Regions from separate parts of the Thalassotalea agarivorans genome, predicted to be linked through region 1. Evidence: predicted binding sites of a transcription regulator. Region 1 holds the regulator's gene; the other holds the start of a gene.
What was found. Region 1 encodes sigma-54, which starts transcription at its own class of promoters, with help from an activator protein. Its sites were predicted from a motif close to GTTGGCACGNNNNTNGNNT; they were not measured.
Positions count from the first base shown of each region.

Region 2: the regulator sigma-54 is predicted to act here: its motif matches at 1,690-1,708, upstream of glnK (P-II family nitrogen regulator).

Region 1 covers NZ_AP027363.1:577,384-585,366, reverse strand. Annotated here, with positions in the region: gene QUD85_RS02725 (calcium/sodium antiporter) at 1-400, shown strand, start outside; gene QUD85_RS02720 (KpsF/GutQ family sugar-phosphate isomerase) at 425-1,393, shown strand; gene kdsC (3-deoxy-manno-octulosonate-8-phosphatase KdsC) at 1,393-1,938, shown strand; gene lptC (LPS export ABC transporter periplasmic protein LptC) at 1,935-2,516, shown strand; gene lptA (lipopolysaccharide transport periplasmic protein LptA) at 2,467-2,967, shown strand; gene lptB (LPS export ABC transporter ATP-binding protein) at 2,969-3,697, shown strand; gene QUD85_RS02695 (RNA polymerase factor sigma-54) at 3,733-5,229, shown strand; gene hpf (ribosome hibernation promoting factor) at 5,258-5,545, shown strand; gene ptsN (PTS IIA-like nitrogen regulatory protein PtsN) at 5,550-6,005, shown strand; gene rapZ (RNase adapter RapZ) at 6,005-6,859, shown strand; gene QUD85_RS02675 (HPr family phosphocarrier protein) at 6,862-7,137, shown strand; gene mgtE (magnesium transporter) at 7,410-7,983, shown strand, end outside.
Region 2 covers NZ_AP027363.1:2,601,412-2,609,394, reverse strand. Annotated here, with positions in the region: gene QUD85_RS11900 (AI-2E family transporter) at 1-786, opposite strand, end outside; gene QUD85_RS11895 (potassium channel family protein) at 806-1,474, opposite strand; gene glnK (P-II family nitrogen regulator) at 1,742-2,080, shown strand; gene QUD85_RS11885 (ammonium transporter) at 2,091-3,341, shown strand; gene QUD85_RS11880 (Dyp-type peroxidase) at 3,489-4,406, shown strand; gene QUD85_RS11875 (TIGR01777 family oxidoreductase) at 4,506-5,408, shown strand; gene argR (transcriptional regulator ArgR) at 5,432-5,905, opposite strand; gene mdh (malate dehydrogenase) at 6,149-7,087, shown strand; gene QUD85_RS11860 (TonB-dependent receptor domain-containing protein) at 7,445-7,983, shown strand, end outside.

The DNA of each region.
Region 1 (7,983 bases):
TTTGGTGGAGTCTAGCGTCTTTATCGCGAAGCAATTTGGCATAAGTGACCTAGTAATTGGATTAACCATTATCGCTATTGGGACAAGTTTACCTGAGCTCGCTGCCAGCGTAATGAGTATTATTAGAAAGGAAGACGATTTAGCTATAGGTAACATTATTGGTTCTAATATTTTTAATATTTTAGCTGTGCTTTCGCTTGCCGGTTTATTTGCACCCGGTGATATCGACCCTAAAGCAGCGGTGCGTGATGCGCCTTACATGCTAGGTGTAACCGGTCTCCTGTTTTTCCTTTGTTTTAGTCGCACGTTCGGACGATTTAGAATTACGCGCTTAAAAGGCGCAGTTTTATTACTAACTTTTATTGCATATCAAGTCATTTTGTTTCAAAGTCATGCTTAGAAAAGGCAGAAATTAGGCACCACGATGGAAAAAGATTTCAAGAAATTAGCCTTAGATGTCATAGAGATAGAACAAGCAGCTATCCAAGGCCTCGTTAAATACGTTAACCAAGACTTTGTACAAGCCTGTCAGTACCTCTACGACTGTAAAGGCCGTGTCGTTGTAATTGGCATGGGAAAATCTGGTCATATCGGCGGTAAAATAGCAGCTACATTGGCAAGTACTGGCACACCCGCGTTTTTTGTTCATCCTGGTGAGGCGTCACATGGCGACCTAGGTATGATTACCGACGAAGATGTCGTATTGGCTATTTCAAACTCTGGCGAAACAGCTGAAGTGCTTACCATAATTCCCGTAATTAAACGCATAGGTGCCACTCTGATCGCCATGTCAGGCAACCCAAGCTCTACCCTGGCAAAATATAGCGACACTCATATCTGCATCGCGGTTGAAAAAGAAGCATGCCCATTAGGCCTTGCGCCAACCTCTAGCACCACTGCAACCCTAGTAATGGGCGATGCTCTAGCCGTAGCGTTGCTTAATGCGAGAGGTTTTACCTCAGATGACTTCGCCTTATCTCATCCTGGTGGTAGTTTAGGCAAACGCTTATTATTACAATTAAGCGATGTTATGCACAAAGGCGAACGTCTACCAATCGTCTCTCATACCGCCACAGTTAAAGACGCCTTACTAGAGATGTCACAAAAAGGCCTAGGGATGACGGCTATTGTTGATGACAACAATACACTGGTCGGACTGTTTACCGATGGCGATTTGCGTAGAATCTTAGAAAGCAATATCAATATCAAAGAAGACAAGATAGATGCGGTGATGACACGTTCACCGATTACCGCTAATGAGAACATGTTAGCGGCAGAGGCTTTAAAGGTAATGGAAGACAGAAAAATTAATGGCCTTATCATTGTTGATGATCATCATAAACCCGTTGGTGCAATGAATATGCACGATTTACTGACTTCAGGAGTACTTTAATGCAAACGCTATATACAGATATATCTGAGCAATTGGCGGAAAAGTTTGCCAAAATTAAATTACTTGTTTGCGATATTGATGGCGTATTTTCTGACGGTAAGATCTACATGGGCAATGATGGCGAAGAACTCAAAACCTTTAACACAAAAGATGGCTTTGGCGTTAAAGCATTAATCGCAAGCGGCGTGCCAGTGGCGGTAATCACAGGTAGAACCTCAAATATCGTGCAAACGCGCATGACGTCATTAAACATTACCGACATTGTTCAAGGAACCGAAGATAAACTTCCAGCCCTGACATCAATTTTAGAAAAATACCAAGTAGCGCCTGAGCAAGTTGCTTATATAGGTGATGATATGCCTGATTTAGTGTGTATAGAACACGTTGGATTGGGCGTAGCCGTAGGCGATGCTCATCCGCTAGTAAAGGCTGGCGCAGACTATATCACGTCTATTAACGGTGGCTCTGGTTGTGTGCGCGAAGTATGCGACACCATTATGCAACTGCAAGGCACTTTGGCTGCCGCACGTGGCGCTAGCGTATGAATCGGCTTTACGGCTTAACACTTACTGCGCTAGCAACAGCTGCGTTGATCTATGCTATTTTTGAATGGCATTTTAAAGATGGGCAAGAACAAAACCAGACAATTATCGAAGAAAGCCCTGACTTTATAGCAAAGAATCTACAAACCGATGTGTATGATGAAAGTGGAGAACTGACTTACACTGTACATGCGGACAGAATGGAACACTTTTCAACAAGTGATGTGACTAACTTTGAACAACCAAACTATACGTTGTTTTCAGCCAATGCTGGCTTACCTTGGAAGATGAGTGCAGCAGCAGGTCAACTTGAAGAAAACACGCGCGTTATACTTAATAACAATGTGCGATTATCAACGGAAGATAAATCAAGTATGCTACAAGCTATTACAGGTGAATATATAGAACTCGATTTAACGACCAGTATCGCAACATCAGACAAAGCGATAGTTATCGAGGGTGATGGTTTTACCGTTTATGGCTCAGGATTAACGGTTAACTTAAATACTAAAATTTGGACATTACAACAGCATGACCAAACAATTACACATGATACTCGCAGCCTTGCTGCTCAACACTAATCTTGTTCTAGCCGAAGAAGAAGCAAGCGAAGCGCCCTTTGAACCGGTGAAGATTACGTCTAATGAGCAATCAGGTGATTTAAAAAAGCGTATCGTAATTTATCAAGATAATGTGCGCATTGTTCAAGGCACATTGTTAATTACAGCTGACACAGTGCAAGCGCAACAAAATATTGAAACAGGTGATCAGGTATATACTGCGCAGGGTAAACCAGCAAGATTTGAAAAAACCTTAGAAGATAATTTTGTTGAAATGGAAGCCGAAAAGATAGTTTATGAACCTGCGAAAAACCTTGTCACTATTACCGGTAATGCGCAACTTAGTGACAATGCAATCGAGGTTAAAGCAGACTTTATCACCTACAACACGCTGACCCAAAAGCAAACAGCTAAAAGCCTAGGTGACAACGAAACAGTTACCACAATTAAAGAGCTACCAAAGAAGAATTAATATGGCTGCAACACTTACAGCAACAGGTCTAGCAAAATCTTATAAAGGCCGAAAAGTCGTTAAGAATGTTGGTTTAAAAGTAAGCCAAGGCCAAATTGTAGGGCTTTTAGGCCCCAATGGTGCAGGCAAAACTACGTCGTTTTACATGATTGTTGGTTTAGTACCAAACGATGAAGGTAGCATCACCTTAGATGACAAAGATTTAACCTTGCTACCTATGCACGAGCGCGCAAGGACAGGTATTGGCTACCTACCACAAGAAGCTTCTATTTTTAGAAAGCTAAGTGTACGCGACAATATCATGGCGATTTTACAAACGCGCAAAGATTTAACTGATGTTGAGCGTGAACAAACGCTAGATCAGTTGGTAGAAGAATTTAATATAGGCCATATTATCGAAAATTTAGGTATGGCGCTGTCTGGCGGTGAACGTCGCCGAGTAGAAATAGCACGTGCGCTTGCGGCTAACCCTCAATTTATCTTGCTAGACGAACCTTTTGCAGGTGTCGATCCAATTTCGGTTGGTGATATCAAAAACATCATTGTTCACTTGAAAAATCGTGGTATCGGTATACTCATTACTGACCATAACGTACGTGAAACTCTAGATGTTTGTGAACACGCTTACATAGTGAGTCGCGGAGAATTAATTGCAGAAGGTAATGCAGATCAAATTTTGGCTAATCAGCAGGTTCGAGATGTATACCTTGGCGAGCAATTCAAGCTATAGTTAACAGTAAGCAGTAAAAGGAACAAATTCACCCTATGCGCCCTTCGCTTCAACTAAAAATTGGTCAACATTTAACGATGACGCCGCAGCTTCAGCAGGCGATCAAATTGTTGCAATTGTCGACCATGGATTTGCAACAGGAAATCCAAGAAGCGTTAGATACCAACCCATTACTTGAAATGGACGAAAATTCGGCCTCGCAAAACGATGAGGCGATGGATAATCTTGAGAGTGCGTATAGTGAGCAAACACAGCAAGCTACCGGTGATGGCAGTGAAGACGCGGCGCTAACTGCAGATGAAATTTCTACAACCGATGCAATGAAAGCTAATGATATACCCCAGGAGCTATCTGTCGATAGCACTTGGGATGAAAGCTTTAGTGCTGGTACCTCAAATACCGGTTTAGCGCCAAACAACGATGACTACAGTTACCAAGGTGCCACCTCTGACTCGATACAAGATCATTTGTTTTGGCAAATGGAGCTAACACCATTTACTGACACTGACCGTATCATTGCTACCGCTATTATCGACGCCATAGATGACGCCGGTTATCTCACCATTAGTACAGACGATATTCTCGAGAGTGTCGGGCTTGAAGAAGTTGAGTTAGATGAAGTAGAAGCGGTGTTAAAACGCATCAATATGTTTGATCCTGTCGGCGTTGGTGCCCGCTCATTAGCTGAATGTTTGTTGATTCAATTAAACCAGTTTGACAATGACACCCCATGGCTTGACGAGAGTAAAATGGTGATTACCGATTACATCGATCTACTCGGTGCCAAAGATTATCGTCAACTGATGCGCAAATCTCGATTGAAAGAAGATCAACTTCGAGAAGTGATGCGACTGATTCAAACCTTAGATCCTCGCCCTGGCGAAACAGTGATCAATGAAGAAGAGCAATACGTTATCCCGGACGTATCCGTCACTAAGAAAAATGGTCGTTGGGTGGTAGAACTTAATCCTGACACAGCACCTAAGCTGTCAATTAACCAGCACTATGCTGCGATGTCTAAATCGGTGAAATCAACAGACGATAGTCAATTTATCCGTTCCCATTTGCAAGAAGCCAAATGGTTTATTAAAAGTTTAGAAAGCCGAAACGATACGCTGCTAAAAGTGTCTAACTGTATTGTTCAGCGCCAGCAAGGTTTTTTTGAGCATGGTCCTGAAGCAATGCGCCCGATGGTGTTAAACGACATTGCAGAGGCGGTCGATATGCATGAATCAACCATTTCTCGTGTCACCACGCAGAAATACATGCATACACCTCGCGGCATTTTTGAACTCAAATATTTCTTTTCAAGCCATGTCAGTACCGAAAACGGTGGTGAGTGTTCATCAACCGCGATACGCGCACTGATAAAAAAACTCGTTGCTGCAGAAAATCCAGCAAAACCTCTGAGCGACAGTAAAATGGCGGAAGTGCTTGCGGAGCAAGGCATTAACGTAGCACGCAGAACGATAGCCAAATACCGAGAGTCTTTGTCTATCCCACCTTCTAATCAACGAAAAAGTTTACTGTAAGCAAGTAAATCAACATGAGGAAAGGTTTATGCAAATTAATCTATCAGGTCACCACGTAGAAGTTACGGATTCAATGCGAGACTATGTTGACGAAAAATTTGAAAAATTAGCTCGTCATTTCGAACATATTAACAACGTATATGTTGTTTTAACTGTCGAAAAATTAAATCAAATTGCAGAAGCTACGTTGCACCTTAATGGTACTGAAGTGCATGCAAAATCTGATAGTGAAGATATGTATAAATCTATCGACACACTAGTAGATAAACTTGACCGCCAAGTATTAAAATACAAAGGCAAACTAAAACAACATTAACCTTATGAAACTACAACAGCTGTTATCGCCAGATGCGATAGTGTGTAATGCTACAGGCACAAGTAAAAAGCGCATTTTAGATGAGATATGTGAAAAAGCGGCACAACAAATTCATGGTTTGAGCCAACATGAATTATTGATGTGTCTCATCGAGCGTGAAAAAACAAGTAGCACGGGCATCGGCAATGGTATTGCCATACCTCATGGCAAACTGCCCTGTGGTAACCAGCCAACAGCTGTGTTGTTAACCTCTGAAAGTGGGGTTGATTTTGATGCAATTGATAATCGTCCCGTTGATATATTCATCGCTTTGTTTGTGCCTGAAGATGCATGTAATCAACATTTATCAACCTTGCAAGACATTGCAAAAATGTTTTCTGATAAACAATTTTGCAAACTCATTCGCCAATGCGATTCTAGCGAAGCATTGTACGAACTATTAGCGACGACTGATAAATGATGAAATTACTGATTGTTAGTGGACGTTCAGGCTCAGGTAAATCAGTAGCTCTGCGTGTTCTAGAAGATTTGGGTTATTACTGCGTAGATAACATCCCTGTCAATTTACTGCCGGCGCTTACGCACTCTGTTATCAATGACTATGAGCACGTAGCAGTCAGTATTGATGTTCGAAACTTACCGGCCGATCCTAATGACGTATCAGATGTACTAGATTACTTACCTGAGACGGTCGAGCTGCAAATCATTTTCTTAGATGCTGACGACAGTGATTTAACCAAACGCTTTAGTGAAACTAGGCGTTTGCACCCACTGATTCGCGAGAACATGGCGCTTGATCAAGCAATACAAGCGGAGAAAAGTTTACTCGAACCAATTTCATCACGTGCTAATCATTTCATTAACACCAGTCAGCTTACGCCCCATCAACTCGCTGATACCGTTCGCGAACGGATACTCGGGAAAAAGTCCGGCAATATGGTGATTGTGTTTCAATCGTTTGGCTTTAAGCACGGTATGCCGCAAGATGCTGACTTTGTGTTTGATGCACGCTTTTTACCCAACCCGTTTTGGGAGAAAGAGCTGCGTGCCTACACAGGGTTAGACAAACAAGTGCAAGATTTTCTGGTCGCTGAGCCGATCGTGACTAAGTTTATTTGGCAAATCCAGGGGTTTATGAGTACCTGGCTACCTCACTTGGAGCGAAACAATCGCAGCTACTTAACAATTGCGATAGGTTGCACAGGCGGTAAACATCGCAGTGTATATTGTGCAGAAAAACTCGCTGAAGCGCTGTCTAAAGAATATGATGACATTCAAACACGTCATCGCGATATTGATGTAAAAAGTACTTAGCTATGTCGAAACTTTCACGCGATGTGATTATAACCAATAAGCTTGGTTTACACGCTCGCGCCGCCACTAAATTAGCGCAATTATGCCAACAATTTGAATCTAAGGTTGCAGTAACACTCGCCGGTAGCACGGCAGACGCGAGTTCAATTATGGGCATTATGTTGTTAGCGGGTAGCCAAGGTAAGCAAGTCACGGTTGAAACCGAAGGTAAAGATGCGGCGCAAGCCCTTGCCGCGGTATGCCAGTTGTTCAGCGACAATTTCGACGAAGAAGAATAACCTTTCAACTCGTTATCTTAGACGTTCGTGTTTTTTCACGTTTTTTGCCACTCTCCCTGCTATCAGAACTTTTTATCCGCACCTATAAAACCCACCTTGAAATCCCTAACAGCATAAGAAAAAAGCTGAAAATACCAGTGAGTTAAGATAAACTTGCAAACAATAATAAGCGTTAATTCAGTGCTCGTTGCTGTCATCTAAGTGCAACAATGTTGATTTAACGTATGCCTAGTAGGCAGCAGGTCTTAACCCGGTGAACGCAAGGTAGGGATATGCCGGAAATTTCAGAGCAAGAATACAGTCAGCAGCGATTGCAGCAAGTAAACGAGGCGTTAGGCAGCGGTATGTTTGTCTACGTGCGTAAACTTTTGCAAAGCATGCCCGCATACGACCTTGCCCTACTACTAGAATCCTCCCCAGCAAAAAGCCGTATGATCTTATGGCAACTTGTCGACGCCGATGACCAAGGTGAAGTACTAGAAGAACTAAGTGAAGAAGTTCGTAAGGGTATTCTAAAAAGTATTGCACCTGAGGAACTCGCGGAAGTCACAGAAGGCATGGACGTCGATGACTTAGCCGAAGTCCTCAGAACCCTGCCAGATTCAGTTTATCAAGAAGTGTTGAGTTCTATGGACTCTCAAGATAGAGGCAGAGTTGAAGCGGCGCTGTCTTATGCTGAGGAAACCGCTGGCGGTATCATGAATACCGATACCATCACCATTCGTCCAGATGTGACGGTTGATGTGGTATTGCGTTATTTGAGACTAAAAGGTGAACTACCAGAGTCAACCGATTCTTTTTACGTGGTTGATAGACACGATCGCTTCATTGGTGCAGTAACACTCG
Region 2 (7,983 bases), 1.3 Mb from region 1:
AGGGCCAAGCACGATAATCGGAGGTAGTTGCATTATGGCAAATAGCAACACGAGTAACACCCAAACACCAGCACCAGGAATACCGGCAAACATTAAGCCTATCCCCGATAAAAAGGCTTGAATAGCGGCGACACCCAAAATACCTACAGCGACACTGCGTACCGTTAGTATTGAGGTTTCAAGTGCTTTGTTGCCGTGCTCTTCACCCATTAGCGTTTTGAACACCATAATACAGCCTTGCTGACAGGCTTGTGCTTTTACTAAAAATACGGCGGCAATTATCAGCGACAACACCATCTGTAATACCGTTGCGCCAATGCCTGCGATTGCACCAAAAAGGCCCGATAAAGCATTTTTAATTTGGTCAATGTGCTTTATAAAAAAGTCCTGAATGTCGGCATTAGCGTCGCTCCATAAGGTATACAGTTTTTCACCCACTAATGGCCAGTCTTTTACACTTTCGCCAGGCGGCGGAACCTCTAACGTACCTGCTTGCGATTCTTCCATGACGTAAGTAGCACTTTCGATGGTTGAAGTAGCAAAAATTGCTGAAGGTACAACAAGCAGGGCAATACCTATAAGTGCTATTAATGTAGCGCTTGTCTTTTCTCGTTTTCCTAACGCTCTACTGAGTTTTTTGTGAGCAGGAAATAAGGCAATGGCTAAAATAGCCGCCCAAACAAGAGGCAAGATAAAGGGTTTTAAAACGGTGTAGCAAACATACAAAGTCAAAAAAAGTGCTGCGACTTTGACTGATGTATCAATAATCTGTTTTGTATTATTCATTTGCAAAACGTTCCTTTTTTTAGTGGTGTTGTCTCGCATTCATACGAGAGCCAACAAGGCTCGCAACAAGTATTGCGATATAAAACTGACCGACAACGGCCTGCATGTAAACAAAAAAGCGGGACAAAGGTATCGCTGGTGTTATGTCGCCAAAACCCAATGTAGTTAAGGTAACAAAAGAAAAATAGACAAATTCGGGTAACAGCAAATACCAATGCGTTTGATGTTGTAAATTATTAAAGGCTTCTGGGAAAAATATTTCTATTAGCGAGTAAATAAGTGCCCATATCAGTCCCATCAATAAGTAGAGGCATATAGCTCCAAGAATTTTGTTGCCGTCAACGTCACCGGTGAAAAGCACTTGTCGAGCTGTTTTATAGGCTGTGCTAATAAAAAAGATAAGCATAAGTGACAGCAGTAAATAATCACCACCGACGCTGTCGACGAGGTAAGTTGTCCAAGCTGTAACGATAATAGCGACAGGAAAAACAGCAGCTCGCCTTAATATGTGTTTGTCTTTCTCTACTCCCCAAACAGCTACTAGTAAAGTGATCACTGTGGTGGACTGCATCAAATGCTGCACAGCACTAGAGAAAAACTGTTGCGCCAATGCCATGCCTAGCAACAACAAGATTAAAGCAAAGGTTAAGTAAACAAAATTATCGCGTTGACTCATATGGTGTCGCATGAAAAACCCCGACTTATTAGCGCGTTATCTATTCTTTTATTCTCTAGTGTAAAGCCTTTGTTAAGTATGTAAAGCGCTGGTTATAACAGCGCCTATTTTGCCGACGCACCATGATCAACCATTCACACCTATGTTGGTGCACATATTTGGTGCACGCGCTGCGCAATTTTACATGGTGATTTACTTAAGTTGCTGTAATTAAACGCTTTTAATTACTTGGCACGTGAATTGTTTAATAACAGCGAAACTATAATAAAGGGGTAGATAATGAAACTCATAAACGCAATCATAAAGCCTTTTAAGCTTGACGATGTTCGTGAAGCTATTTCAGAGGTTGGTGTTGAAGGCCTTACGGTCAGCGAAGTTAAGGGATTTGGCCGTCAAAAAGGTCACACGGAATTGTATCGTGGTGCAGAATATCAAGTAGATTTCTTACCAAAAGTAAAATTAGAAATTGCAGTAAATGATGACTTAGTAGAGCGCTTAGTAGAAGCGATCACAAAAGCTGCTTACACCGGCAAAATCGGTGACGGCAAGATATTTGTTTACGATTTAGAGCAAGCTGTGCGTATCCGTACAGGTGAATCAGATGTAGCGGCGCTGTAGGGGTAAAGTCATGGAACAAAATATAACAAACCTTCAATTTGCACTAGATACGTTTTACTTTCTAGTGTGTGGTGCATTGGTTATGTGGATGGCAGCGGGTTTCGCTATGCTAGAAGCAGGCCTTGTTCGCGCTAAAAACACAGCAGAAATTTTAACTAAAAACGTAGCCTTGTTTGCTATTTCTTGCACCATGTTCATGGTGTGTGGTTACCACATCATGTATGGCGGTAATGATTTTGGCTTCTTCCTATCAAATATGGGCGCGGCAGAAGATTTATCATATGCTAAGCCAGCTGACTTTTTCTTCCAGGTAGTATTTGTTGCAACAGCAATGTCTATTGTTTCTGGTGCGGTTGCTGAGCGTATGAAGCTATGGGCATTTTTAGCCTTTACCGTTGTAATGACTGGTTTTATCTATCCAATGGAAGGTTCTTGGACATGGGGTGGTCAATCTGTTTTCGGTCTATTCCAAATCAAAGGAATTGAAGGTGCAGGGGAAAATGGCATATTTGATTTCCAAGATTTTGCTGGTTCAGGTATCGTACACATGGCAGGTGCTGCGGCAGCATTAGCAGGTGTATTGTTACTTGGTGCTCGTAAAGGCAAATATACTGCTGATGGTAAAGTAAACGCGATTCCTGGCGCAAACTTACCACTAGCAACATTAGGTACATTTATCCTTTGGATGGGTTGGTTCGGTTTTAACGGTGGTTCTCAATTAATCGTTTCAACATCTGACGACGCTTCTGCGGTTGCAATGATCTTTCTAAACACTAACGCGGCAGCAGCAGGTGGCGCAATTGGTGCATTATTGTTAGCTAAAATATTGTTTAAGAAAGCCGACCTTACTATGGCATTAAACGGCGCATTAGCAGGTTTAGTTGCTATTACAGCAGAACCATCTACACCTACAGCATTGCAAGCCACTATCTTTGGCGCAATCGGTGGTGTAATCGTTGTGTTCTCAATTGTCGGTTTAGACAAACTTAAGATTGACGATCCTGTGGGTGCTATCTCTGTTCACGGTGTAGTAGGTCTATTTGGCCTACTTATCGTTCCACTGACAAATGATGCGGCTTCTTTTGGTATGCAATTGTTAGGTGCACTTACTATTTTTGTATGGGTATTTGTTACAAGCTTGATTGTTTGGGCTATCCTGAAAGCTGTTATTGGAATTCGCGTAAGCGAAGAAGAAGAGTACGAAGGTGTTGATAAGTCTGATTGCGGCTTAGAAGCTTACCCAGAGTTTACTCGCAGCTAATCACTCGATAATGTTGTTATAAAAAGCAGCCTTTAGGCTGCTTTTTTTATGTCTAGCGGATTGATAGATAAAGATTAAATATTTTAAATGTGTAGTATACAATGTAGGTATACCGTTTTTACCAACAAGCCTTTTAGGAAAAACACTATGGCAATAGAACAATTTGGCATTTGCTCGGAACCAAATCTTCATGGCTATTATTTGTTGTTTAATGTAATGGATGATAGAGACGATGAGGTGAGAGCTATCGTGGCGAGTCTGCCAGAAGTCTTTGATCGTTTCGGCGATCGTTTCTCCGAATCAAATGTAAACTGTGTTGTTGCTATTGGTGCGAGCTACTGGGATGACTTCTTTCCACAAGCTAGGCCGAAAGGGCTAGCACCTTTCTTAGGTATGGAAAACGAAGATAGAATTGCACCGGCTGTTGGGTATGACATTTATGTTGAGGTGCGCAGCGACCGTTTTGATGTAAATCATATTATTGCCTCTAAAGTCTGTGAAATGTTTGGCGATAGTGTCGAACTTGTTGAGCAAACGCGCGCTTTTCGTTTTCTTGATGGCAGAGATTTAACCGGTTTTGTAGATGGCACAGAAAATCCTCAGGGTCGTCATCGCCGAGAAGTGGCGCTTGTTAAAGCCGACTACGATGAACAGTTTCAAGGTGGAAGCTATCTGCATATTCAACGTTACCGCCATAATTTAGCCTTGTGGGGTACGTTAAAGCAGAAACAACAGGAAGACATTTTTGCTCGCACAAAAATGGCAAATGTTGAATACAAATCTGAAGAGAAACCGCCGACAGCACATATCAAACGTGTTAACTTGAAAGATGAAAATGGCGATAGTATTGAAATTTTGAGGCAAAGTATGCCTTATGGTGATATGAAAACTCAGGGGCTATTTTTTGTATCCTACTGTCGTGAACCGGAACCTTTCATGCAGATGTTAAAAGCGATGATTTACGCTGACGGTCATGGCCATTTTGATCACATGCTTAAATACACGCAAGCAGAAACCGGGGCTGCTTTTTTCGCGCCTAGTCGCACCCTGTTAGCTAGTTTATAAGTAAAGAAAAAGCAGCAATAGCTGCTTTTTTTATCTGATAATAAAGTAATCTATTTAAGTTTGTACTACGTTTATAAAGACGACAACTTGAGGATTACCGTGCAAATATTACTCACTGGCAGTACTGGCTTAATTGGCAGTTTTCTACTTAAACGTTTTCAACAACAAGGGCATCAGGTGTTCACCTTGGACCGCCATCGTTTTGACGATCCCAATCGATTTTACTGGGATATTAATTCTGGCGCTTGGGACCTTCCTGCTGATTTTACCTGCGATGTTGTAATTCATCTAACCGGTGAAAATATTGCTGCTCAGCGTTGGAGCGATGCGCGAAAGAAACGGATTATCGATAGCCGCGTAAAAAGTACAGCCTTACTTGTTGATATTATTGAACGAATGCCATCACCACCAAGTCTGGTTATGTCCGGCAGTGCCATTGGGTTTTATGGTAATACCGGAACGACAAAGGTCGACGAGCATTCATCGCCACCTGATGAGTTTATGTCGGATATATGTCAGCAATGGGAAGCAGCTATTTCGCCAGTTAAATCAGATACCACTCGTTTGGTTAATCTGAGAACTGGCGTGGTGTTATCAACCCATGGAGGCGCTTTGGCCAAAATGTTGTTACCTTTTAAGCTTGGGTTAGGAGGGAAAGTGGGCACAGGGCAGCAGTATATGAGTGTGGTAACACTGCCTGAATATGCCAATATGATCGATTTTCTTATTAACACTAAGGATATCGAAGGACCGGTCAATCTTGTCTCACAACAGCCTATAACTAATCATCGATTCGCTAATATGTTAGCTAAAGCCCTTTCACGGCCGGCTATATTTCCATTGCCAGCGTTTGTGGCCAAAATCATGTTGGGTGAAATGGCTGAAGAGTTATTATTGGCGAGTAACCGTGTAGTGCCAACAAAGCTTATTGAGCATGAGTTTTCGTTCGATAAGTTGCCGATGGAGAAACAAATAGAGATGCTTATTAGACAAAAGCTTTAGTTTGTTTGCATCTCGTCAGTGTTCTAGTCTAAGTTTTTTGAAAACAGCGATTCTAGCTGAGCAATGGTTTCGTCAATTTCTGACACTTTTGTTGGGGCAATGAAAATCGTATCATCCCCAGCAATGGTACCTAGAACGCCGTCGCTTTTACTCAAACTATCTAGCAAACGAGCGATTAGCTGCGCTGCACCAGGACTTGTTCTAATAATAATCATCACTTCATTATGCTCGATATCGAGCACCAGCTGGCGTAGCGGACTTTTTGCGGTAGGAACTCCTAATTCAGCAGGTAAACAATAGACCATTTCTTGACGAGCATTACGTGTTCTAACGGCGCCATATTTGCTTAACATGCGAGAAACTTTTGACTGACTAATGTTTTCAAAGCCTTGAGATTTTAACGCATTGACGATGTCGCCTTGTGAACCAAACTGTTCTTGTTTTAACAAATCTTTGAACGCTTGTACTAGTGCTTCTTGTTTTTGTTGAGCCGTCATAGTAAGTCTCTATTTATTCTATAATGAATACCAGTCATGTGCCCGCCTTAACTTTGCCTATGGGTGTGACACAATCCATGCTTTACACAATATATCGTAATACCTAAGTATTATTTCATAAAATAATATATTAGTTAGACTAGTAATGCATTAAGTCAGTTAATTGTTGTTTTTTACCGCAATATAGATTATCTTTTTGCGGCGAAAAATTTACGTAATTACTCAAATTTTGGAGATTAACTCATGAAAGTAGCTGTTCTCGGCGCTGCTGGCGGTATCGGTCAAGCACTATCTTTATTATTAAAAACTCAATTACCTGCTGGTTCTGAGTTATCTTTATACGACGTAGCACCAGTAGTACCAGGTGTTGCTGTAGACCTTAGCCACATCCCAACAGCTGTAGACGTAAAAGGTTTTGGCGCAGATGATTTAGGAGCGGCACTAAAAGATGCTGATATCGTAATCATTCCTGCAGGTATGCCACGTAAGCCGGGTATGGACCGTGCGGACCTTTTCAACGTAAATGCAGGTATTGTTAGAACGTTAGCAGAAGGTATCGTTGCAAACTGTCCAAATGCTATGGTTGGTGTAATCACTAACCCAGTAAACGGTACAGTGCCAATTGTTGCTGAAGTATTTAAAAAAGCGGGTATCTACAATGAAGGTCGCCGCATCTTTGGTGTAACAACACTTGACGTGATTCGTGCTGAAACGTTTGTTGCAGAAAACCAAGGTTTCAATGTTGCTGATGTTAAAGTACCAGTTATTGGTGGTCACTCTGGCACAACAATTTTGCCATTGCTTTCTCAAGTTGAAGGTGCAAACTTTAGCGACGAAGATATTGCTAAGTTAACAGACCGTATCCAAAACGCAGGTACAGAAGTTGTAAATGCAAAAGCGGGTGGTGGTAGTGCTACGCTTTCAATGGGCGCTGCAGCAGCACGTTTTTGTTTATCTTTAGTGAAAGGTCTTCAAGGTGAAGATGTTGTTGACTATGCATATGTTGCAGTTGACGGTGGTGATGCCCCTTACTTCGCACATCCAGTGCGTTTAGGTAAAAATGGTGTTGAAGAAATTCTTTCATATGGCGAGTTAAGCGCTTTTGAAACGAAAGCAAAAGAAGATATGTTAGCTACCTTAAATAAAGACATCCAAGAAGGTGTTGATTTTGCTAACGGATAATATGACTTTTTATCGTTATATTATTTAGATTCAAAGTGTTACAAAAAGCCCAGCGAAAGCTGGGCTTTTTTGTTTGTACAATTCGCTACAATTGATGAATGAATTTTTTTTCTTAATGATAATATTTTCTACGTTTCTTTTCGTATTTTAACCTGCTGTTTTATATGGTTTTTAATTATTTCTTGAGTGTTTTTCATACAGGTGTAAAGAAATCTTTTCTAATAAAAAAAAAGCACACCTTATAACGGCATTTGCATTTGTAAATAAGTGTGTTACAAATTAGCTGGTAGTAAAAAAAATAACTAGCTTTTCTACACATTTTAACAAAAACAATTAAACACTCTAGGGAGTAACATTGTGAGAGAATTAAACCTACTGGCTCGTAGTGTAAAAACTGCGTTGCTTTTCGGTGCTGTTGGGAGCTTTGGTGCTTTCGCTGCACAAGAAGAAGCGGCAGCCGAGCAAACTGTTGCAGTGCAAGAACAAGTTGCACAAGAAACAGCTATTTTAGAGGAAGAAGATGAAACGGAAAAAATTCAGGTTACGGGTTCTCGTATTCGTAAAGCTGAATTTGACAGTGCTTCTCCAGTCCAAGTTATCAGTGGTGACCTATCTCGTGAATTAGGTCTTTTCAGTGCCGGTGATATGCTTCAACAAACTAACCAAGCTTCTGGTCTTCAAATCGATAACACTTTTGGTGGTTTCGTATTAGATAATGGCCCGGGTGCTTCAACTGTTGGTTTCCGTGGTTTAGGTGCAGAGCGTACGTTAGTACTTATCAATGGTCGTCGTATGGCGCCTGCAGGTGTAGGTGGCGCACCAACGTCTGCTGACCTTAACCTTATTCCAGGTGTAATGATTCAACGAGTTGAGAATTTATATGATGGTGCTTCTAC